3 regions of the Halobacillus sp. HZG1 genome follow, and region 1 is predicted to be linked to each of the others. Evidence: riboswitches for the same ligand, from Rfam matches in the RefSeq annotation. Region 1 holds a riboswitch; each other region holds the start of a gene.
What was found. Region 1 has a riboswitch for thiamine pyrophosphate ahead of tenA (thiaminase II). Riboswitches for the same ligand answer to the same signal wherever they lie in the genome.

Region 1 (7,882 bases):
GAGTAATTACAGGTTGGCAGGTGCATTTTTCTCTTTTGAAAAAATAACAATTACATGACTGCCCCCCACCACGTTAATCACTTAACGGAGTGGGGGCAGCTCTTTTTATTAATGAGTGGAAGGCTTTGTTGAATGCACCGAATTTTAGTGGGGCTTATATCAACTTCCCCTATTTTGGATATCCATTTAATCTTAAACAATGTCCTGAGCCAGACCACCGCTTTGAAATGCATGCAGATGACCTAGCCAAAGTACCGGTGATAAAGTGTCTTTGCTTCTGTCTCATCCTGCGTTCCATGGATCAACGCACGTCCATCTTTGAAAAGGACCATCCGCTTGTTTTCCGTTGTAAAAGAAATAAGGAATGGATTTTGTTCTACCTGCCCTCCATGTTTAGCAAGAGCACCGGCAACCTCTTCTAAATTCCATTCTCTGTATGCCTGAGGACGGATTTGAACAGAATCACGCCCACATAACACCGCCGTTTTCATTTGCTGGCTGTATTTTAAAAATGGATAAGTAGGATCGTCTCCACAAGAAGGGCAGCTTTCGTTCTTCATCCTGGATACATCAATGGATGTATACTGATTCTGCCACAGGTCAAAGGAAACGAGCTTACGACTGACCGCCTCCCAGTCTTCCACTAGTATTTTCATAGCTTCAACGGTTTGATGAGCGACGACCATCTGCACAGCAGGACTGATAATCCCAGCGGTATCACAAGTCCTACCGCCACGGGGCACTTGATCAAGCAGGCAGTTCAAACAAGGAGTCTCTCCCGGAAGAATGGTATAGCTGATGCCATAACTGCTCACGCAGGCCCCGTAAATCCATGGAATCTGGTATTTTTGAGAAAGATCGTTCATCATCATCCTGGCGTCAAAGTTATCGGTGGCATCGATCATGAGATCAACGCCATCTAATAACCGTTCCATGTCAGATGGAGTCGCATCCATGACGTAGGCATCGACTTGTACGTCACTATTCACCTCCGACAAGCGTTGTTTCGCCGCCACTGCTTTGGGGATTCGGTCTTCGGCATCCTGTTCTGAGTACAATTGCTGCCTTTGGAGATTGCTCCACTCGACATAGTCGCGGTCAATCACCGTTAACTGTCCGACTCCTGCACGGACGAGAGCTTCTGCATTCCCTGTTCCAAGCGCCCCTGCTCCAAGGAGCAAAACATGTTTGGCGTTGATTTTTTTCTGACCGGCTTCTCCAATGGGAGAGAAAAGCGTCTGCCTGGAATAGCGTTCATTCATGTCCGGCTCATTCCCTCCATCGGGCTGCTGGCTGTGGCATAGCGTTTCTTTGGAATCCTTCCTGCTTCATAACCGAGACGCCCGGCCTCGATCGCTAGTTTCATCGCTTCAGCCATCCTCACTTGGTCTTTCGCTGCTGAAACAGCGGTATTTAATAATACACCGTCCGCTCCAAGCTCCATCGCCTGTGCCACATCCGCCGGCGATCCGATACCCGCATCCACAATTACAGGGACCGTTGATTGTTCGATAATGAATTGAAGGTTCTCACGGTTGATAATCCCTTGTCCTGAACCAATTGGGGAAGCTCCCGGCATTACCGCATGAGCACCCAATTCTTCAAGTCGGCGGGCAAGCACGACATCATCGGACGTATACGGAAGAACCGTGAACCCTTCTTTAATCAGTTTTTCTGTTGCTTTGAGCGTTTCTACAGGATCCGGCAGTAACGTCTTGTCACAGCCGATCACTTCTACCTTGATCATATCGCAAAGCCCTGAAGCTTTCGCCAGTTTAGCATGTCGGACCGCTTCTTCTGCTGTTTTCGCCCCCGCTGTGTTCGGAAGAAGTGTATATTTCTCGACATCCAGCTGTTCAAGGAAATTCGGCTGGCTCGGTTCGAAAATATTCATCCGCCTTACGGTAAAGGTAAGCATATCAGTCCCTGATGCCTCCACCGCTTTTTTTTGAATATCAAAATCCGGATACTTTCCTGTACCTAACAACAAACGAGACTTGAATTCCTGGTTACCGATTTTCAACATCTTCATCCGCCTCCTACAAATTGTACAATTTCAATGATATCTCCGTCCTGCACCTTGTATTCTGATCGTGATTCTTTTTCGAGAATGGTTTCATTCTGTTCAACGATGACCACCTGCTGATCCAATTGAAAATGACACAGAAGCTCACCGATCGTATCGACCGTTTCCGGAACGGTCAGCCATTCCCCATTGATTCGTAGTTTCATAGGTTCACCCCTCCACGTGATAAATTCCCAGTAGTTATCCATTCATGAGGAACATCCTTGCCTTCGATTAATTCAGCGATCACCTTTCCTGTGATTGGGGACAATAAAATGCCATTGCGATAGTGTCCGGTCGCGATAATAAGTCCGGAAGACTCAGGATGTGGGCCCAGATATGGAATGGCGGCTTCCGTTTGTGGACGAAGCCCGGTCCAGGCCGTTTCCCACTCCGCAAAAACAAGTTCAGGAACTAACTGAGTCGCTGCTTTGATCAAGGGAAATAACCCACCCAAGGTTACCGTTTCATCAAATGTTCCAGGCTTTTCTGTTGCACCGATCACCAGACGCCCGCCTGCTTTCGGGACGATGTAACACCCCTTAGAAAAGAGCGTCCCTTGAATAAGTCTGCGCTTCGTTTTAACGGAAAAGCATTCACCTTTTACCGGAAACATATCCATCCCGAGTTCCTGTTTTCCAAGCAAATCTTCACTCCATGCCCCGCAAGCGACTACGACATGATCGGCGCTTACGTCTCCTCGATTGGTTCTCACTCCCGTGACTTGCTTCCCTTCTTTAATCAAACCTTGAACATCGGTGTACTCTAGAAGTTCTGCCCCAAGCTCTACCGCTGACAGGGCAAAAGCCTTCGACAAATCCGGAGCGGAAACTTGGCCGTCATCCGGGAGAAATAAGGCACCGCTCAACTGGGAGGACACCACCGGTTCTTCTCTTTGCAATTCAGAAGGCTCCATCCATCTCGCTTCCTCCCCGCGGTTTCGTTGAATTTCCCCATAGGCTATCAGCTCTTCTCTTTCTCCTTCATTTGTAGCAATTTTATAGATGCCATTCTGCTGTAATCCAATATCAATGCCGCTATACGCTTTCAATTCTTCAGCCAGCACCGGAAACATCTCGCGACTTGCTGTGGCAAGTGAATACAATGAATCGTCCCCGTCTTTTAGCTCCGACTGCGCTCCAAGCATGCCAGCGGCAGCTGAAGATGCTTTGCAGGCGACTGTCCCCCGCTCCAGGAGAAGAACAGAGCGTCCACGCTGTGCCAAATGATAGGCGATGGAACTGCCGATCACACCAGCTCCGACAACAATCGTTTCATAATGCGTATTCATAACATCCTCCCTCCATCGATTTCCCTCCGGTAAATCTGCGCTACACTCACAGGATCGTCCGCCTGTAGAATGCCTGACATGACAGCAATCCCCTGAGCTCCCGCACGAATGATATCACCTGCCCGCTCTGGCGTTATTCCACCGATAGCAACGACCGGGCATCCTACATGCCGGATGATTTCACGGAGCGAATTCAATCCTTCCCCCGCTTTTCCAGGCTTGGAGGCTGTGAGATAGATATTTCCGTATATGAGAAAATCCGCTCCTTCCTGATACGCATCTATGGCCTCTTTTAAAGAATGAACGGACTTTCCTACATTCAGGACGGGAAAAGTGCGCTTCACTTGTGCGACTGGCAAGCTTCGGTAAGTCAGTTGCACCCCGAAGCATCCTGACACAGCGGCTACATCAGCACGGTCATTGATGATAATGCGCTCTTTTGGAAAACCAGCGTCCACCAGTTGTTGAATGCCATCAAAGATTTCAACAGCATAGCGGTGCTTTTCTCTAATGTGGAGAAAATCGACCTCCTCTTGTACTGCTTTAACTGTGTTGGTTAGTTCAGCAAAGGTCTGCTTACCTGTCGAAATCAAGTGAATGGATGGTCTCACGATTCACTCTCCTTTTCCTACCGTTAAAGAAGTTCTCATATCAAACGGCCATTCTTCCATGACATAAGCCATTTCCCAAAACATGTATTCATACTGACTGCTGATCACAAACAACTCTTTCATCCGCTCCCGGTCAGCTTCCGATTTCAATTCCGCGAGATCATCCAACCGCTGAATCTGCTCCTCCACAAGCGAACGGAACCAATCCCCGCCATAGGTGGCAATCCACTCCTGATAAATCGGTTCTTCCGGCTGATGATCTTTCAAGTGCTCCCCGACTTCATAATAAAGCCAATAGCACGGAAGAATTGTAGCGATGATCTCTCCCAAATCCCCGTGGTAGGCGCCCCGATACATATGGGATGCGTACGCATAAGCCGTCGGAGAAGGAGTGAACTGGTTGCGCTCCTCCTCTGTGATTCCAAGCCTTTTGGAAAAGTTCTCATGAAGCTCCATCTCTGCTTCATACGTCCCTTGAGCATGAGAAGCCATACTGGCCATCGTTTTCATGTCCTCTGACTTCGCGGCTCCCATCGCCTGGACTCTTGAAAAATGGGATAAATAATAAGAATCCTGAAGCACGTAGTAGCGGAACTGCTCGAGCGATAACGTCCCTTCTCCAATCCCTTGGACAAAAGGATGGTTGAAACTTGCTTCCCAAATAGGATCCACCGCTTCGCGAATCTGTTGTGAAAATTTCATTGTCACTCTCTCCTTTTCCCGACGATCCACGGTCAAGGAAAAAAGAAATAAGACGCAAGCACTCTCTGCATCTATTTCCAGACACTAAAAAACCACTTTCTTCATATGCGTGAAGAAAGTGGTTTCATGTGTAAACATCTATATGTAGCTTAAGATACACGTAACCGCCACTTCCCTACGCTGGTATCAACCAGATCAGGTTCTAAGAGTCTTAAAGCTACACTTTAATCTCAGCCTTATGAGAAGGCACCCCTAGTGGATCGTCTATGAATTTTTGATTTCATTGATATCGTAACATGTTCTAAATAATTGTCAAAACATTCCTCCAAAACTATCATGAATGGTAACTCTTTGGAACATTTAACATTTCACTAAATAGATGGATAACAAAGAGCGCTTCGTGACGGAAGCGCTCTTTTGTATGAACCAATTTTAATCGGTTACTCTTCAGTAGTTAATCCAGATCTGAGAGTGAAATTCTATATAGCTTGTCATCATTGTCCTGTGGATCACCACGACCATCTGTATTATTACTAATGAAATAAAGATCGTCATCCTTAATCTGTACATCCCGAATCCTTCCAAGACCAGTGATCACTTCACTGTATTCACCTGTTTCAAGGTCGAATTCTAAAACGGCAGACCCTCTTAATGCTGCAACATAAAGTTTTCCTTCAAAATTGTCCATTCCAGATGGTGCCCAGGTGGAGCTATCTCCAGAAGTGAATAGAGGCGAAACCATTCCCTCTTGTTCTTCAGTGCCTTCTATAACCGGCCAACCGTAATTTTGACCAGCTTCAATTAAATTAATCTCATCGTTTGCATTATCCCCATGTTCACTTGCATACATCGTACCATCTGATAACCAAGTAATCCCTTGAGGGTTGCGATGTCCAAAGCTATAAACGTAGGAATTCGCAAATGGATTATCATCCGGAATCGATCCATCCAAATTCATTCTTAAAATTTTTCCACCTAATGAATCCAGGTCTTGGGCTATTTCAGGATCAGAAGCATCCCCAGCCGTAGCGTAGAGTTTTTCATCAGGACCTAATTTAAGTCTTCCTCCATGATGGTAAGTACCGCTGGGGATTCGGTCTAGAAGCAGATCCTCTTCTCTCCATACACGATTTTCCAACCGAAGCGTGACGATACGATTAAATTGTTCTTCCCCATCTTCATACGTGTAATAGGCATAGGCAAGGTTCGATTCGGAAAAGTCGGGGGCAAGAACAAAGCCAAGCAATCCTGCCTCTGAAGCTGTGGATACCTCTTCTTCAAACTCTATGCTTTGCCTTTCCACTTCACCATCTACTATTTTGACAATGTTCCCTGATCTTTCTGTTAAGTAAAAGGTATCTTCCATTTTTTCGATGGACCACGGAACTTCCAGATTATCTGCTATTACTTCTAAACCTTCAGCAGGTCGTGGCGATTCTTCCTGGTTATTATCACCCGAATTATCAGAGCAACCTGCTATAAAAAAGAAGGTAGAGATTAATAGCACTATGGTTTTTTTCAATTTAAAGTATTCCTCCCTCTTAGACTATTATCTGAAGCGGGGGCAATTCTAGTGCTCCCTCATTTCACTCCCATATTCCTAAATGAATAGAAGTGTTCTATTTGGAAAATATGCTATTTCAGTGTGAATCATGAAGGAAGAATAGAAGCTCACGCCCCCCAGGCTTAACAATTGTGTCACGAGGATCCCTTCAACAGATTAGCTTCTTCTATTCCTCCTGACGAAGAAATGATGTTCCTTTAGAAACAAAACCTTCCATAATATCTTTTGGCACCAAACTTCCACCTGTTGCCCAGACTAAATGAGTCGCATGACTTAAACGGGAGCCATACATGCGGTCTAACTGTTTTTGAATATCAATAGAAGAAGGACCGTACATGCCTGCAAGTGCCGATGGCTCGAGGGAAATACCTTCCGATTCATGCAAAAGGGCTAACAGCTTGTACAAGTTTTCGTCGTTGATCGTATAAATGCCGTTCACCATGTTTTCTATCAGCCGGCCAGCCAAAGCTGATGGTCGGCCAACAGCTAATCCATCAGCTTCCGTCTTATTATCAAGCCCGATATCCTGAACAGAAATGTCCTCATGTTTTCCTGTGGCAAGTCCAAGCATCATGCAAGGAGAGCTGGTCGGCTCTGCAAAATAACAGTGCACATGATCCCCGAAAACATACTTCAGTCCATAAGTGATCCCCGCAGGGCCTCCTCCTACGCCGCAAGGTAAATAAACCACCAGAGGATTGTCCGCATCAACTGTTATATTCTCCTGTTTCAATTGTTCATTTAGGCGCAAAGCAGCCACAGCATAGCCTAAAAATAAATCCTTGGAGTTTTCGTCATCAATAAAATAACAGTTCCTTTGCTCCTGACATTGTCTCCGGCCTTCGTTTACGGCAAAAGAAAAATCCTTATCATGCTCCACCACCACTACACCTTTATCCCTGAGTAACTCTTTCTTCCATTTTTTCGCGTCCACGGACATATGAACCGTCACCTGGAAACCTAAAGCAGCACTCATGATGCCTATACTTAAAGCCAGATTGCCTGTTGATCCTACAGCGATTGAGAAGTTTGAAAAGAACTGCTTGAATTCGGGATTGGCTAATTTAGAATAGTCGTCATTTTTTGTAAGCTTCCCATGTTGAATTGCCAGCCCTTCCGAGTACTTTAAAACTTCATAAATACCTCCCCGCGCTTTTATGGACCCGGCTATCGGAAGATCATGATCACACTTTAGATACAAATGGCCAGGAATGGATCGCTGGAATCGTTTTCCCAGTTCCTTCTGCATAGCAGGTATTCCGCGTATGGGAGATTCAATGATCCCGTTCATTTTCTTGGTTTCTGGAAATACTTTAGCTAAATATGGAGCAAACCTTCGGAGAAGCATTTCTGCTTCATGAAGGTCTTCGGTTGGGATGGGCAGATTTTTTTCAAGCGTGTGATAAGGTTCAAGTGAATCATTGGACCAGAACGTCTCTTTCTTGTTTTTCAAATGATCGATCAATTCTTCCTCGCTCTTATAAGTACTTTCAGGACACATAGAATCCTCCTTTAGTTTATTTATAGTTAAAAAAATGACTGTCCCACCTCGTTAACACTATGGCGAAATTGGAATCAGGCACCATCACAAAAAAAGGAACCAGTCAACTATATAACTAATTATCCTTTTCCTTACATTACATCCATAA
Region 2 (7,882 bases), on a different contig from region 1:
TCTTCCTTTTGAGGATCGTCGGAAATAAGGCGCTCGATCACTTCTTCAGCTGAGAGCCCTTGTTCAAGCAGCTCCAGCCCGTCCGGTCCATACTGCGGGTTGCCGAAGGCCTGGGTTGCAATCGCCCCTACACCGGCTTTCGCCCAGGGGACAATCGACCCGACGCCTAAAAATTTAGACTGTACAGCCACGCCCCACTCACCTGTTTCAGGGTCGTGCGCACAAATAGAAAACGTAGCAATAATTTTTGATTTCATTTTTTCCCCTCCACTCTTTTATGTAATTCGAGATGGTTGGACAAAATCCTGCAATATTTCGGTCTGCGGTTGAGTGCTGAGAAGATTAATTGATATCTCTTGATTTTAATTGATATATTAAAAATTTAATTGATATATCCATTTATTCGTTGATATTTTTACGTCTTGATTGATATCCTTCTCCGTTCGGCTAAACAACCATAACCCATTCAGAAGTTTATCCCACTCCCATGCGGGTACATTCCATACCGTAGCAGCTATAAAAAAAGGAGCGATCCAATATGAAACCAACGGTAAGAGAATACACAAATGACGAAAGACTGATGGAAGATGTGAAGCGTTTAAAAGATGAAGGCATCGACAACAAAGATATTTACATCCTGTCGCACGATGACGACCGCACAGATCGTATCGCCAAGAACGTCAATGCCAATACCATCGGCCTTTCCGAGCAGGACATCAAAAACGTGATTAGCAATCTCTTCAGTAAACAGGGCGATGAACTACGGACAAAACTGCAGGAGATCGGATTTTCTGAACAGGAAGCAGAAGAATACGAAGAAGATTTGGATGAAGGGAAAGTTCTCCTGATTGTTACGAACCCTTCAAAAGCAGAAACCTTATTATAATAAGAAGAATACAAAAGGAGCGCACATTCCGTGCGCTCCTTTCTTATATCAATAGGTTGTGAACCAGGTCCATTTTTGCAGATAATAGGTGGCATAGCGAATGAAAGTCAAGTTATCCTGATACTCTTTGTAGTCCGCCGTGTAGTGTCCCTCTTCATTGTTCCAAATCCGAGTGAAGTAGTCATTCACTTCCGTAAACACCTGTTCTTCCCCATTTCCTTTGATGACAACATCGGCTTCCAAGTTTAAGTTTGAGAGGTTACGGCGTGTGTAGTTCGCCGATCCAGCGATGATGACATCTTCTTCAGGATGGTCAATATACAGCATCTTCGTATGATATTGCTCGATATTGACATCATACCATCGCAGATGGATGTTTTCGTTCCCCAGGCGTTTTAATTCAGCAGCAACCGGTAAATTAGGAATGCCCGTCTTCTCGTGACCAAATGCTTTTTTGTTAGGGTCCATCACAATGTTTACCGTAGCCCCACGGTTGGCTGCATCATCAAGCGAGCTCGTAATTTTTTTATCAGCCAAATAGTACATTCCGAGCCATACGGTGTCCCCTTCACCAGCAGCCGACAATTCATCAAGAATGGATCTGTAAATTTTCCCTTCCGTCACAAATTGGGTCGTCAGAGGACCTTCCTGCTCTTCCCAAGTGCGATCTTCATAGTCAGGAAAATCAGCTTCTCCTGAATAGTTGACGACCGCTTCTTCCGCTTCTAATATATCTTTGATGATCGGCCCCGTCATCTTGAACGCCACGTTTTCATGATATCCACTCGCATCATGAGGATTGGCAGTCGAGACAATCGCAGATTTCTCCGTGACCAGGACTTTCCTGTGATTCGCCTTGATGTTCAGCAGTTTCATGTAGGACCTCAAGGTCACATCCGGAGCTTCTTTGGCCATCGGATTACTGATCCAGCCGTTTTCTCCGGTGCCCATCCAGGAAAACAACAGCCGCCAGACGCTGGAGTATAAAGGATTCGAGTCTCTCAATTTATTCAAGTTGGTCAAAACAACATCCACACCGCCATCTTCCAGGCGCTTGATCGTCTCAGACTCATACGATCCATACACGGTGTTGATCTGATCGGTTATGAAAACCACCTTCAAATCAGGGACTTCCTCTTTTCGTTTTAATATGGCGTCAACCAGGTTGCTGGAGATGTCAGGAAACTCGTTTTTTCCATTTGTGTAGCCATTGAATAGAAACATATCGGCCACAATAAAGTCTTCCGCCTCCCCTATCGTCCGGTTGATCTCTTCAAAAACCTGAAGATCATGCACCGTCTTCCCTGCTTCGTCTTCATATGTTAAATCACGGAAAAACTCGATATTTTCCATCTGATGCTTCTCTCCTTCATAAGAGATCCCCTCAGGAAGAGCTTTCCATGAAGTATGATAAGCAATGGTAACACTTAAAACAGCGATAATAGCGACAATGATCCAAAACCATTTACTTTTTCCAATCCGCTTCAAACGGTCCATTATGTAGCCTCCTCAACTAGAGTGCTTATTCTATTTTCACTATAATGCCCTGTCTCAAACCTTAATAGAAGAAAAAAAATAAAAACATAATATATTGAACGATATGGCAGGGTCGTGGAAGAGTATAATATTAATTCTGCCCACTGGGCATTCAGAAAGTGAAAGCTTGATACCCACTCTAGATGGAAGAGTGGTGGACACTCCATCTCGGTATAGGGGTTCGTTTCTCCCCTTATATGAAATGCGGTGGTTGGGAAGCTGCGAGACTCCCGTGGGAGAAGGAGATAGACGAGATTCCGCAGGACGTAGTGAGAGGAAGCTCGGCGCTCCCCACAGGAAAGCGATTTGCTTTCATGCCACCCCTAGCGCTTAACCAGGCAACGAACCCTGGAGACATCTCGAAACTGAGTCATCAAGAAAAGGCGGCGTTTGTGGACATTCATAGAAGGAAGAGCTATTAAAAATCCCCCGTCCGATGTCAGAACATCGGACGGGGGATTTAATTTAATGGCTTAATAGTTTTGGCCGTTTTACAAATAGGAGACTGACGACGATACTGCTTAAGATAAACGCCGGGAGCATGTACCCACCATTATAGATGAGGGAATACAACCAGACAGGCTGTCCCTCAGGGGCGAATTCGCCGTAAAAGACGATTCCTGCAAAAAAGTGTCCGAAAAAGCGGAGCACGCTTCCAATCAGGCAGCCGACAACAATCCATCCGATCAATCGACGGGACTCTTTCGATTGGATCGCCTTCCAGAGCGGTTTCGCTACCAACCCGGCCGCTCCGATTACTGCAAAGGCGACGATATAGTCGAGGAACGCCTGAAGTAGTGTCATAATATAGGCGCCGGTCATAATTTGATAGATTCCTAACAGAAGACCGGTGGTGACGCCCCCTTTCAAGCCCCAGCGGAAAGCCATAATGAATACAGGGACCATGGCAAAGGAAACCGAACCTCCCTGCGCCCACAGTTTAAATGATAAAAACGGGATGATATCCAACAATAATGCGAGTGCTGAAAAAATCGCAACTTCTACGAGAAATAAAACGCGACGATTTCTCATTTCAACATTCCTCCTAAAAAAAGACACAAAAAAAGCAACGCCAAATAGGGAAGCTTCCTGATGGAGGAGTCCCAATTCTGCATTGCACCATCAAAAAAGCCGCCATCCCTACGCCAGTGCTAACTGACAGGTTCGAAGGGTCAGAACGAAATGTTCACTCTCAGCCGGAGGCTCCCCTTGAAGGCTTTATACCGTTTACTTTTCTTGTTTTGTCTCTATTATAATAAACTTTTTACTAGATTACAAAACCTTTTGTATTTCCCGGGCAATCACTTCGTATTCGTGTACATTTGGAAAAATTCCAAGGTACGCTCAATGATCATATCCTTGTCATGATCAAGGGTCGCTACATGATAACTATTCTCCAGATGGATAATCTCCTTGTGTTCAGAAAACACCGATTCGAAAATGACTTCCGAGTTATGCGGAGGTACAACGTGATCCTCATCCGATACGAAAATCATGATCGGGCAGTGGATTTCATCCAGTCTATCCTTGACCATGCCCATCAATTCAACCAGCTCTCCGATCGATTTCACTGGCGTGCGGTCATACGCAAGTTCGACCGTCTCTGGATCTTTGATATCGGAACCGATCGCATCTAAAAAGCGTTCATCCGAACCCTGGCTGCTTTCCAGTGCCGGGATATCGATGGCCGCATTGATTGGAATGACTCCCTCAATGTCCCGATACTGACTCGCCATATACAACGCAAGCGTCCCACCCATCGATAAACCGACGACAAATATTTTGGAACACCTGTCTTTTAACCAGGAATAAGCTTCTTCCACTGATTGCACCCAGTCCATATGTGAGGTGGATTCCATATCCTCAGGACTTGTTCCATGACCCTTTAATCTCGGACAATAAACGGTGTAACCAGCTCTGGCATAGGCTTCAGCTAAAGGCTGCATACTTTGTGTCGTTCCTGTAAACCCATGAGAGATGAGGATACCGACTTCATTACCCTCGAAGCGCATCTCCTCTGCTCCATGCATCACGTTTTCCATTCAATCCCACTCCTTTGGCTTTCTCTTTTCCAAGTATTTTTTGTAACACGGTATTCTCCAACCACTTCCAAGGAAGCAAGCGCTTGAACCACACATTCGCTCTCACACCGGCACCGATGGGATAGCGGAGTTTCACCAGGGTTTCTTTTTCCATCAATCCCGTCATCAAATCTGATACATCCTGAGGATTGCCATGGGATTCACTGTTCAACGCATTCCACAACCCTTTTATGTATTCGGCATAAGGAGACTCAGGGTCCTGGGCGGCTTCCGGCATAACAAGACCGGACGACCAAATATTGGTCTGATAAGAGCCAGGCTCAATCAGAGCGACATCAATTCCGAATGGTTTCACTTCGAAACGGAGACTTTCAGATAAGCCTTCCAAGGCGTGTTTGGATGAGACATAAGCGGATAAGCCTGGAAAGCCGATCAACCCGCTCACACTGCTGACATTCAAAATCTTCCCACTACCCTGGGCACGCATCAGGGGAAGAACTGCTTTCGTAACGGCAATCACACCAAAAACATTGGTATCAAATTGTTTCCGGTACGTTTCAAGCGGCACCTGTTCAAGAAATCCACCTACCGCATAACCGGCGTTATTCACAAGCACGTCCAAGCGATCCAGCGTATTCACTTTTTCTGAAAATCGCGCGATCGATTGTTCATCCGTCACATCCAATGACCACACTTCAATGCGGTCACGGACCTCCTCGTCCAATGTTTCGTACGCTACGGCTTTTTCTATATTTCTCATCGTGGCAATGACACGAAAACCTTTTTCTGCACATTTCACAGCTGTATGGAAACCGAATCCACTGGATGCTCCTGTAATGAGTACGGTTTGTTTCATGATCTGACTCCCCCTTGTGCTAGTCGTTACCCCATATCATTCGATGTCACACCCTTATTCTCCTCTTTCCATAAAACATGCACAGGTGATCCCGTAACAATTCCGATACATATTGTATGGTTTTAGGCATATTAATGATAGAATGGTAAAGGTTATCGACCGAAATAAATTTAAATAGAAAGGAAGTTTCATAATTTATGAGTACGAACATGAAGCTTCAGGCGCTTACCCCTTCTTACGATCCATGGGAAGCGTATATGGACGTGGAAGAACACGGAAAAATGACCTTATCGAACATTGAATTTACGACCACAACTCTTTGCAACATGCGTTGTGAGCACTGCGCGGTCGGATATACGTTAGGTGCGAAGGATCCGGAAGCTTTGCCGATGGACTTGCTCCGGAAACGGCTTGATGAAATTCCTCACCTGCGTACACTGAGCATTACGGGCGGAGAGCCGATGATGTCGAAGAAATCGGTGGAAAATTATGTGGTGCCCCTCTTGAAATACGCCCATGAGCGCGGCGTGCGCACGCAAATCAATTCCAACTTGACGCTTCCTTATGAGCGTTACATCCCGATCATTCCTTACTTGGACGTTTTACATATATCCCACAACTGGGGAACGATTGAGGAATTCATTCATACCGGATTCGCCAGGATGGAACGAAAACCATCGGAAGAAAACCGGAAGAAATTTTTTGACCGGATGGTGGAAAATTCGCAGCGGCTTTCTGAAGAAGGGGTCATGGTTTCAGCTGAAACGATGCTGAATCGCCGTACGTTCCCATATCTTGAGTCCATTCACGATCATGTCAAAGAAATGAAGTGTGCCCGCCACGAGATTCACCCGATGTATCCCGTGGATTTCGCCAGCAGTTTAGAGACATTAAGTCTTGAACAAATGCGCGAAGGCATCAATCGTCTTCTTGATCATCGTAATGACGATATGTGGATGTTATTCGGGACGCTGCCCTACTATCCATGCAGCTCTTCCCAAGACGACCTCGATATGCTGAAGCGTCTTTACAGCGAAAAGAATGTGACGGTGAGAAACGATCCAGACGGACGTTCCCGCTTGAACGTGAACATTTTCTCAGGGGATATTATCGTGACAGACTTCGGTGACGAGCCAGGGCTTGGGAACATTCAAGACACCAATCTTTCCGATGCCTATGAGAACTGGCTTTCTACGAATACAGCGAAGAGCTTGAACTGCCATTGTCCGGCCGTGAAATGCCTCGGTCCGAACGTGCTGGTGAAGAACACGTATTATGAAGGTGTCGACTTCCAAAAACGAAAAACGAACATTACGTTGTAAGTCAGAAAGGAGACATCAATGCCTATCGTTACTTACGCAGAAAAAACCATTGCTTATACAGTAGAAAAGCAGGACGTCTCTTTTATTAAAATCTACCTCGATGATTTGAATGGAGTAAAAGTGACCGTCTCCCCTCATAAAGAAGAGGCAAAAATTCAGGCTTTTGTTGAAAAGAAAGCGGACTGGATTTTGGAAAAATGGCAGAAGACGCACGACGATCTATACGCAATCGATGCCCTAACTGCTTCCGATAACGTAAAGATTTCTTACCTTGGCCGCTCCTATCGTCTAAGGACCGACCATCAGGAAGAGGCCCGTTTTGCTTTTCAAAAAGGCACCTTCCATTTCGCTTATCCTGAAAATTGGACGGAAGAAGAAGCGAACGAACAACTCCGAGCAGAAGTGAACCATTGGCTTTTCCGTAAAGCAGGTGAAAAATTCCCGACACTTTCCGAGTGGGAAATAAAGGCGGACGAAGACCATTGGAAGCTTGGAAGAAAAGAAACGGACCACATCCATCTTAACTGGCGACTGATTCAGAGATCCAAACAAAAGATTCAACAGACCATCGAAGATCTGATCCAGGAAAAAACGTGTTAACAAAAAATGCCCAGCAGGCCATCGACCTGCTGGGCATTTTTTATATGAACAAGAGAAGACTCAAAGCCATGACGGCCATACCGGCAACGACTCCATAAATCGATAAATGCGCTTCCCCGTACCTTCTTGATGCAGGAAGCAGTTCATCAAGGGAAATGAATACCATGATCCCTGCCACCCCTGCGAATAAAATACCGAACATCATGTCGTTCAAGAACGGCATCAGTAGAAGATAGGCGAGAATGGCACCGACCGGTTCAGACAAACCACTCAGAAAAGAAAGTTTGAATGCTTTTTTCTTATCTCCTGTCGCATAGTAGACGGGCACAGATACAGCAATACCCTCGGGGATGTTATGAATGGCAATCGCAGCAGCAATGGCTAATCCCAGCGCCGGGTCATTCAAGGCTGCAGTAAACGTCGCGATGCCTTCCGGAAAGTTGTGAATCGCAATCGCCAAAGCTGTGAACGTTCCCATCTTCAATAAATCAGGATCTTTTACGGCTGTGTCCCGTTTCGTCATATCTTCCACTTTTTTCACTTCGTGAGGGTTCCCTGATTTAGGAATGAATTTATCAATCAGTGCGATGACAAGCATACCTCCGAAAAAGGCGCCGACCGTCGTCCACTGCCCTGCCTC
Region 3 (7,882 bases), on a different contig from region 1:
ACGTCATATTGGGTTCCAGGATAGTCGAATCTCCTTTACGAATGCTTGCTGTATGCTCTCCCCAATCCGGTGGATAATTGAGGCCAACGGAATAACCTAAGCGCGCCTCTTTTTCATACCCATGTTTCTTAATGCTCTTCCTCCACACTTCTTCCAATTCTCCACAAGTCACTCCAGGCTTTGCAAAGTCGAGGACATTCTGAATCCCTTCCAAAACGACCGGGGCGACTTGTTTCATTTTTTCATTCGGTTCTCCTATGGAAACCGTACGGGCAAGAGGGACATGGTAGCGCTTGTAGCACCCGGCCAGTTCGACGATGACTGCATTGCCTTTGACAAAAGGACGGTCTGACCAGGTCAAATGGGGAATGGACGTATGATCCCCGGTCGGTAGCAGTGGAACAATCGCTGGGTATTCACCACCAAAATCCGGCGTCCCCCTTACCAGGTGATAGTAAATCTCGGCTGCCGTATCACATTCCCTGACGCCTGGATCAATGCTTTCCACCCCTTTGGTCATCGCTACGTCCGCAATTTGCGCTGCCCGTCTCATATACTCGATTTCCTGATCCGACTTGACGATACGGACGCTGTTCACAAGCAATGTCGCATCCTGAAAGTTTGCATTCGGCAGTCCTCTTTCCAATCTTTCAAAAGCCTTCGCTGTAAAATAGTAATGATCCTTCTCAACGCCTATTTTCCTATTTCCTTGACCGATTTGAAGCAGAATATCTGCTATAAAGTCCATCGGGTGATAAACATTTGAATGGACATAGTAATCCGGATAGGCAATGACATTCTCATCATAGATCCATGTCGTCACCCGAGCCCCATTCGCATCCTGGTAACGACCGATCCACAGCGGCTGTGGTTCATCAATGATAACCACAAGCATTTGGTGTACATAAAAAGACCAGGCATCATAACCAGAAAGGTAATTCATGTTTGCCGGGTCTGTAATCAAAAGCACGTCAATTCCTTGGTCAGCCATCCGTTTCTTCGTTTTCTGCAAACGCTGCTGATACTCTAAAATGTCAAAAGGAAGAACCATTTCATCCCCTCCGCGCTATTTATCTGAATATTTAAATTACTATACATTCATTGTATTCAAAGAATTTTTTTCTTGTAATGTAAAAAGTGTATGAAGTTTTGGAGATGTCCTTAATACAATGTCGTCACAAACCTTTCCACCAACTTCTTATGTTAAGATACGAATAACCGGATAGAAGGAGGATAATGATGACATACAGTTACTTATCTCATTTGTACTGCCCGAAATGTGAGGAAACCTATAAAGCAGACGAACCTCAGCATCTATGTACATGCGGATCTCCTTTACTCGTAAGCTATGATTTAGACAAATTGAAAGAGTCGTGGTCTCCTGAGCAGTTGAAAGAAAGAGCCCCCGACCTTTGGCGTTACCATGAACTATTACCACTCCAGGACCCTACATACAAAACTTCTTTGGGGGAAGGCATGAGTCCGTTGATCCCCCTCCCTACTCTTCAGGCCGATATGAATATCCGTAAACTTCATATGAAAGATGAAGGGATTACCCCTACTGGATCGTTCAAAGCAAGAGGAGCTGCGGTCGGCGTATCAAAAGCGAAAGAACTGGGAGTGAAGGAACTTGCCATGCCGACCAATGGCAATGCCGGTGCCGCCTGGTCTTTATACGCTTCAAGAGCATCGATGGAATCAACCATCGTCATGCCCGTCGACGCACCGAAAATTACCAGGAACGAATGTGCCTTATCCGGCGCCAACCTTTTTCTCGTCGACGGCCTCATCAGCGATGCAGGTAAAATCGTGGCGGAAGCTGTAGAAAAATCAGGGCTCTATGATGTGTCCACACTAAAGGAACCATACAGAATTGAAGGAAAGAAAACGATGGGGCTTGAAATTGCCGAACAATTAGGATGGAACGTTCCAGATGTTATCCTCTATCCTACAGGTGGGGGCGTCGGATTGATCGGCATTCATAAAGCACTGAGAGAATTGCAGGAGCTTGGGTGGATTACCGAAGACCGGATGCCGAGACTGGTAGCTGTCCAATCCGAAGGCTGTGCGCCGATTGTGGAAGCATGGCAGCAAGGTCAAAAAGAATCATCCTTCTGGGATGATTCTGAAACGATTGCATTCGGCATCAATGTCCCAAAAGCAATTGGAGATTTCCTTGTCCTCGACGCCCTTTATGATACAGAAGGGTGTGCGGTAGCCGTCAGCGACACTGAACTATTAGAGGAACAGAAAAGAATCGCTCAAAAAGAAGGGGCCTTCGTCTGCCCAGAAGGAGCTGCAGCATTTGCTGCTGCCAGAAAGTTAAGAGCAGAAAATTGGATTGCCGCAGAGGATGAAGTGGTCGTACTTAATACGGGTGCTGGCATTAAATATCCGGATACGGTTCAGATCGAAATTCCGGTTCTTCAACCAGGAGAAAGTTTAGGAATCACGAAAACCATCAGATAACAAAAAAGGAACTCATGACACGCATGAGTTCCTTTCTATTTTATAAGGATTTTACGGCAGAGGAAATGTCAGCTGCTTGTGTAATGGCTGATATGACGGCGACCCCGTCCGCTCCCGCTTCCATTACTTCCCTAGCATTTTCTGGATGAATGCCTCCGATCCCGACTACGGGCATGTCAGGAAACGCTTTTTTGACGATCTTCACCCATTCAGGCCCTGCTACAGGGCTAGCGTCTTTCTTCGTCATTGTCCTGAACATCGGACCTACACCTAAATAGTCGACAAGATGGACAGGACTCTCTTCTAATTCTGTCCGATCGGATACCGATAACCCTATGATTGTATTAGGATATTTTGAACGAATTTCTTTCACACTTCGATCACTCTGCCCCACGTGTATTCCATCAGCTTGAAGCACATCAAAAAGTTCGATGTCATCGTTGACGATAAATAAAATACCCGCTTCAGCACAACGTTGGCGCAGCTTATGACCGAGACTGTACATCGCCTCTCCAGTTAGAGCGCCTTCTCCTTTTTCTCTATATTGAAAGCACGTGATTCCAGCTCCAATCGCTTCTTCCAAAATACTCAAAGGATCTTTGGCACAGTTTTGGCTGCCCATGACGAAGTATTTTCGAAGGGTAGAAGCTTTCATGTCTCTTCACCCTTTGCTAAAGCATCGACAAACCGCGGTATGAATGTCCCTGGTCCTTTGACATCAGGTTGCCCTGCTGCTTGTTCCGCCGCCCTTCCATAATGGCTTAATGTTGCCAGCACCTTTTCTTTAGGATTGCCTTCTACCGCTAAGCTTGCTGTAAGCAAAGAACCAAGCAAACAGCCGGAACCCGTAATTTGAGCAAGGAGAGGGTGTCCTGTTTCATTAACAAAAACATCCCCATCCATACATCCGACATCCTCTTCTCCTGTACAGACGGCTCCAGTCTGATATTTCTCCGCTACTAAGCGGACGATGGCTTCGGAATCAGCTGCTCCTGTGGAGTCTACGCCTTGCGTTTCCACATTTAGACCGATGAGATGGGCAAGTTCTCCGGCATTCCCTTTAATAACTGTCGGATTCACCTCCTGCAAGATCCTCTGACATGCATCTGAACGATACCGAGTAGCAGGAGCGCCGACAGGATCGAAGACGATAGGAATGCCGATTTCATTTGCAGCTTTACCAGCAAGGATCATCGCTTTCACCTGTTCTTCATGAAGCGTTCCTATATTCAATAACAGTCCTTGAGACAATCGGGTAACATCCGCCACTTCCTGTGTGGCATTGGCCATGATCGGCGACCCTCCAAAAGCTAAAAGACCGTTCGCTGTAAAATTCATTACCACTGAATTCGTGATGTGATGAATCAGTGGGCGTTGTGTTCTTACTCTTTCGATAACACTTACAGCCATTTGTTGAAAACCTCCTCACGTAAAGCAAAATGATTGGTCGGTCCGCTTCCTTTTCCTAAGTCGAAGGAGTGGCGAATCGCTTCTGTTACGAAGTATTTGGCTTCTTTGACGGCTTTTGGCAAAGCGTGTCCCTGGCTCAGGTAAGCCGTAATGGCTGCTGAATACGTGCACCCTGTGCCATGCGTATTCGGAGAATCAATCCGTTCAGATTCAAATTCATAGACACGTCCACCATCATATAGAAAATCAACCGCTCTTCCATGTAGATGGCCCCCTTTGACAAGAGACGCTCCTGCACCTAAATCTTTCACAATCATCTCGGCTGCTTCTTTCATATCTGCTTCTGTTTTAATTATTCCTCCGACAAGGACTTCAGCTTCAGGGATGTTCGGAGTGACGAGTGATGTCCTGGGCACAAGGTATTCTTTTAAATACCGTTGATCTTCTTTTTCAATCAAGGGGTCCCCGCTCTGGGCAACCATGACAGGGTCCATGATGTAAGGAGCAGCCACTTCATCCAACCATTCACTGATGACTCTCATCATCCCCTTATTGGCAATCATCCCAGTTTTCAGTGCATGAACAGGCATATCCACAGAAATAGCTTCCAGCTGACTCTTAATGAAATTTTCCGGGAGGTGATGTACATCCTTCACACCTGTCGTGTTTTGGGAAACGACTGAAGTTACAACACTCATCCCGTAACTCTTCAATTCCTGGAACGTCTTCAAGTCTGCCTGTATACCCGCGCCACCACTCGGATCAGTCCCTGCAATTGTCAGCGCACATGATACTTGTCTCATCTCACAACCTCCTTTTCACAAGGCCATTGTTCTTGTGTGTAAGCCATATCCCAAAAAGCATATTCCAGCTGACAACTTTTACGAAAAGCTTCTCTCATCCGCTGTTTTTCTGGTTCAGACGCTTGTACAGCATACTGATCAAGCCGCTCACATAACACCGCCGTCAGACTGTTCACCTCTGCATCGGCATAAAAATCGATCCAAGGGAGAAAAGGATGGTCAACCCCTGGCTGGTAGTGGTTCTTAAGCTCGACCCCGATTTCATAATAGGTCCACGGGCATGGAAGCAAGGCCGCTAATATTTCACCGATCCCCCCATTATGGGCATGAAATAGCATATGCTTTATATAGTGATCAGCAGTCGGCGGCAGCGGATACCCTTGAAGCTCTTCATAGGAAACGCCAATCTGTTCACAAAAATTGTTATGAGGATGGATCTCGCTGTTCAACACAAAATCGATTTGCTTATTAAACAGTTGAATGTCTTCTCTACGAGGGGACTTGGAAATAGCGATTCCATACACATGCATAAAAGCATTCAGATATTCATAATCAGCCTTGATATAATGAATCAACGCTTCTTTCGGGACCTCTCCTTTCCCGATCCCCTGGACAAAGGGATGAGTGAAGATTTCTTGATAAATATCCTGATTTTCATTTCTTAATTGTTTGGAAAAAGACATGATAGAGCCTCCTATTATTCTTGGAAGCTACTAGAGGACAGAAGGGGATTCTTACTACTTCCCTCCGCCGGCATGACCCGGATCAGGTATTGAGGGACCAAGGAATGTTTCCTTATCTCAGCGAATACTCGCGCCCCTAGCAGTTTCCGTGTATTATGGTTGTAAGATCATGTTTTCAACTTTCACTCGTGATAAAATGAAGGCAGCAATGAAAGCCCCCGAGAGACTACTTACGACAAAAGAAGGAACAAACGCAAAAACACCAGCTGAACTTCCCATTAAGACGTGTGCGATCGGGACAGATGCCAAAGCTCCGATGACTCCAGTGCCGAGCACTTCACCAATCACCGCAGAACTTTTTCTTTCAAACATCCGATAAAAAAGCCCTGCCAATAATGCACCAAACATCCCACCTGGGAAAGCAAGAAAGGTGCCGAGCCCTAATAAGAAACGTAAAAGCCCGATAACAAAAGCAATCATGACCGCCGGCACGGGGCCAAGCACCACCGCCGCAATCACATTAACCGCATGCTGGACAGGATAAGCTTTTGCAATACCGGCAGGGAACCAAAGGAATTGCGCCCCGAGCGTCCCGATTGCCACAAGCACAGCCATCGTTGTGAGTAACTTTGTGTTTTTCATATTTCACCACCTTTCTGAACGGGAGTAGAATGGAGGCAAATAAAAAAGCCAGATCCTTAGAGGACCTGGCCTGGTATGCAGTAAGCCGATACACGTATCGTCAGACTACTTCCCTCCGCTGGTATTAACCAGATCAGGTTTGTAAGAGTCAGAAAGCTCGCTCGCTTTCCTCTCAGCCTATTCAGGCTCCCCTAGTAGTTTCATAAACTTATTCGCTTGGTGATTTTCATCATAACAAAATTGGATGTTTCTGTCATGTGAAACTTTTGCTCCCGTTCAAACGTCATCATTAAGTAGATAAGGAGTGTGTGAATGATGAAAATGAGATGGATGCTTGGTATGTTCATGGTTTTCTCTTTATGCCTTAGTGGATGTGGGCTGTCAGAAACGGAGGAAGTAGACCAGAAGGAAGTGGAAGCAGAAGTACCCGACCCGGACATAAGCGGGTTTGTCATGGATCAGGATGAGGACAGTATCCTTGTTGTCACACCGATGGATGATGGGTCAGGGGAGGAAGGAAGGGCCATGTGGGTGTCTGGAGCTCCTAAAGGTTTATGGGTCGGCAAACAGGTCGAGGTCTGGGTAGACGGGGATATCGCTGAATCGTACCCTGAACAAGCCACCGCTGAAAAAGTCCAGGAGCTTGAAATGAGTGAAGTAGAGGGAGCAGACTTAAAAGCTTCTGAAGCTCTTTCTACTGCATTATCTGAAAAAGAACCGGAAAAGTCCGATGTGCTGATTGTTTCTCTGCTTTCTTTTGACAAGGAATCCGACCAGTGGACCGTCGAGCTGGATCGACGCGGGACCAATCAGGGCGAATGGAAAACGACCGTCAAAGATAAAAAATAGAGCGCTACCGCGAGGTAGCGCTCTATGCATCGACTTTTTTCAAAAGCCATAACCTTACGCTGAGCTCTAGCAAAAAGAGGTCATCAGCATTGAGAAGTGACAGCCCGGTCAAATGTTCAATGTTTCTCAATCTGTGCAGCAAAGATTGGCGGTGCAAATTCAGCGCACGGGCCGTCTGGCTGACATTGCTGTTGTATTTATTGTAGACCATAAACGTATGAATCAGTTCTGTCTGCCGCTTCTGATCATAATCAATCAGCTTCTCCAGTGTATCCGACACAATGGCTCCAATTTCTTCTTCGTGGGACAGCGCCATAAGCAGGCGGTTCATTCTCGTGTCACTGAAAAACGTCCGCTCCCCTTCTTCATGCTGCTGACCGATTTTCAGTGCGGTTTCCGCCTCTTCATAGCTTTTATGAAAAACCTGATACCCCCCTTTATGGCAGGAGATCCCCCAGCTGATCGTAATCCCCTTCAACAACTCATGAAGTCTCCGCTCAATCAGGTCAAGAAACTGATTCGCGGTTTCTCCGTAGTCCGGCCGGTCTGTTTCCAAATAAACGATGACCTCCCCTTCATCAAAAGTGGTCATCGTCCTCCTATGCAGGGCATCACCCGCATGTGTGACTTCCTTCTGAATGTAATAATTCCGACTGTTGATTGATGACGACTTGACCTGAGGCATCGTTAAAGAGGTGCGCTCCTCCTCCGGCTGAACGAACCGGATGTGGCCGACGAGACAAATATAAGGCTTCTCCAGGTCATAACCAAGCAGCTGTGCTTTTGATAAAAGAGCTCTGTCCATCTCCCTCTCCCGCTTAGCTAAATCCAGCAGGAAGTTGTCCTTAAGCCTGATTTCAGTCATTTCAATGGCATTCTCTTTTACGAAATATAAGGCACATGCGGTAAGCGCATGCTCAAGGATATGAAGGTTCACCCAGGTTAACTCCTTTTCTTCCTTCGGCTTAAAGAGAATATATCCTTGTTTTTTATAGTTCGATAAAATGGTAAGCTGGTAGCATTTCT

Region 2: linked by a shared signal. The riboswitch ahead of thiT (energy-coupled thiamine transporter ThiT) and the one ahead of tenA (thiaminase II) in region 1 are both predicted to bind thiamine pyrophosphate.
Region 3: linked by a shared signal. The riboswitch ahead of tenA (thiaminase II) and the one ahead of tenA (thiaminase II) in region 1 are both predicted to bind thiamine pyrophosphate.

Annotation. Positions count from the first base shown of each region.
Region 1 is NZ_JAYLVQ010000070.1:146,209-154,090, forward strand. Features, by position in the region: gene VKA52_RS13920 (hypothetical protein) at 1-6, shown strand, start outside; gene VKA52_RS13925 (thiazole biosynthesis adenylyltransferase ThiF) at 243-1,262, opposite strand; gene VKA52_RS13930 (thiazole synthase) at 1,259-2,026, opposite strand; gene thiS (sulfur carrier protein ThiS) at 2,029-2,232, opposite strand; gene thiO (glycine oxidase ThiO) at 2,229-3,356, opposite strand; gene tenI (thiazole tautomerase TenI) at 3,353-3,967, opposite strand; gene tenA (thiaminase II) at 3,971-4,669, opposite strand; TPP riboswitch at 4,825-4,933, opposite strand; gene VKA52_RS13955 (PQQ-dependent sugar dehydrogenase) at 5,124-6,191, opposite strand; gene VKA52_RS13960 (D-serine ammonia-lyase) at 6,400-7,734, opposite strand.
Region 2 is NZ_JAYLVQ010000042.1:14,064-21,945, forward strand. Features, by position in the region: gene VKA52_RS06205 (DUF1028 domain-containing protein) at 1-257, opposite strand, end outside; gene VKA52_RS06210 (general stress protein) at 539-886, shown strand; gene VKA52_RS06215 (phospholipase D family protein) at 935-2,383, opposite strand; gene VKA52_RS06220 (hypothetical protein) at 2,566-2,844, shown strand; gene thiT (energy-coupled thiamine transporter ThiT) at 2,888-3,454, opposite strand; TPP riboswitch at 3,543-3,642, opposite strand; gene VKA52_RS06230 (alpha/beta hydrolase) at 3,724-4,464, opposite strand; gene VKA52_RS06235 (SDR family oxidoreductase) at 4,418-5,323, opposite strand; gene yfkAB (radical SAM/CxCxxxxC motif protein YfkAB) at 5,518-6,642, shown strand; gene VKA52_RS06245 (YgjP-like metallopeptidase domain-containing protein) at 6,661-7,242, shown strand; gene zupT (zinc transporter ZupT) at 7,283-7,882, opposite strand, start outside.
Region 3 is NZ_JAYLVQ010000031.1:10,995-18,876, reverse strand. Features, by position in the region: gene VKA52_RS04280 (M24 family metallopeptidase) at 1-1,051, opposite strand, end outside; gene VKA52_RS04275 (threonine synthase) at 1,240-2,469, shown strand; gene thiE (thiamine phosphate synthase) at 2,510-3,124, opposite strand; gene thiM (hydroxyethylthiazole kinase) at 3,121-3,879, opposite strand; gene thiD (bifunctional hydroxymethylpyrimidine kinase/phosphomethylpyrimidine kinase) at 3,870-4,682, opposite strand; gene tenA (thiaminase II) at 4,679-5,365, opposite strand; TPP riboswitch at 5,408-5,513, opposite strand; gene thiW (energy coupling factor transporter S component ThiW) at 5,519-6,007, opposite strand; TPP riboswitch at 6,101-6,210, opposite strand; gene VKA52_RS04245 (DUF3221 domain-containing protein) at 6,323-6,856, shown strand; gene VKA52_RS04240 (PucR family transcriptional regulator) at 6,879-7,882, opposite strand, start outside.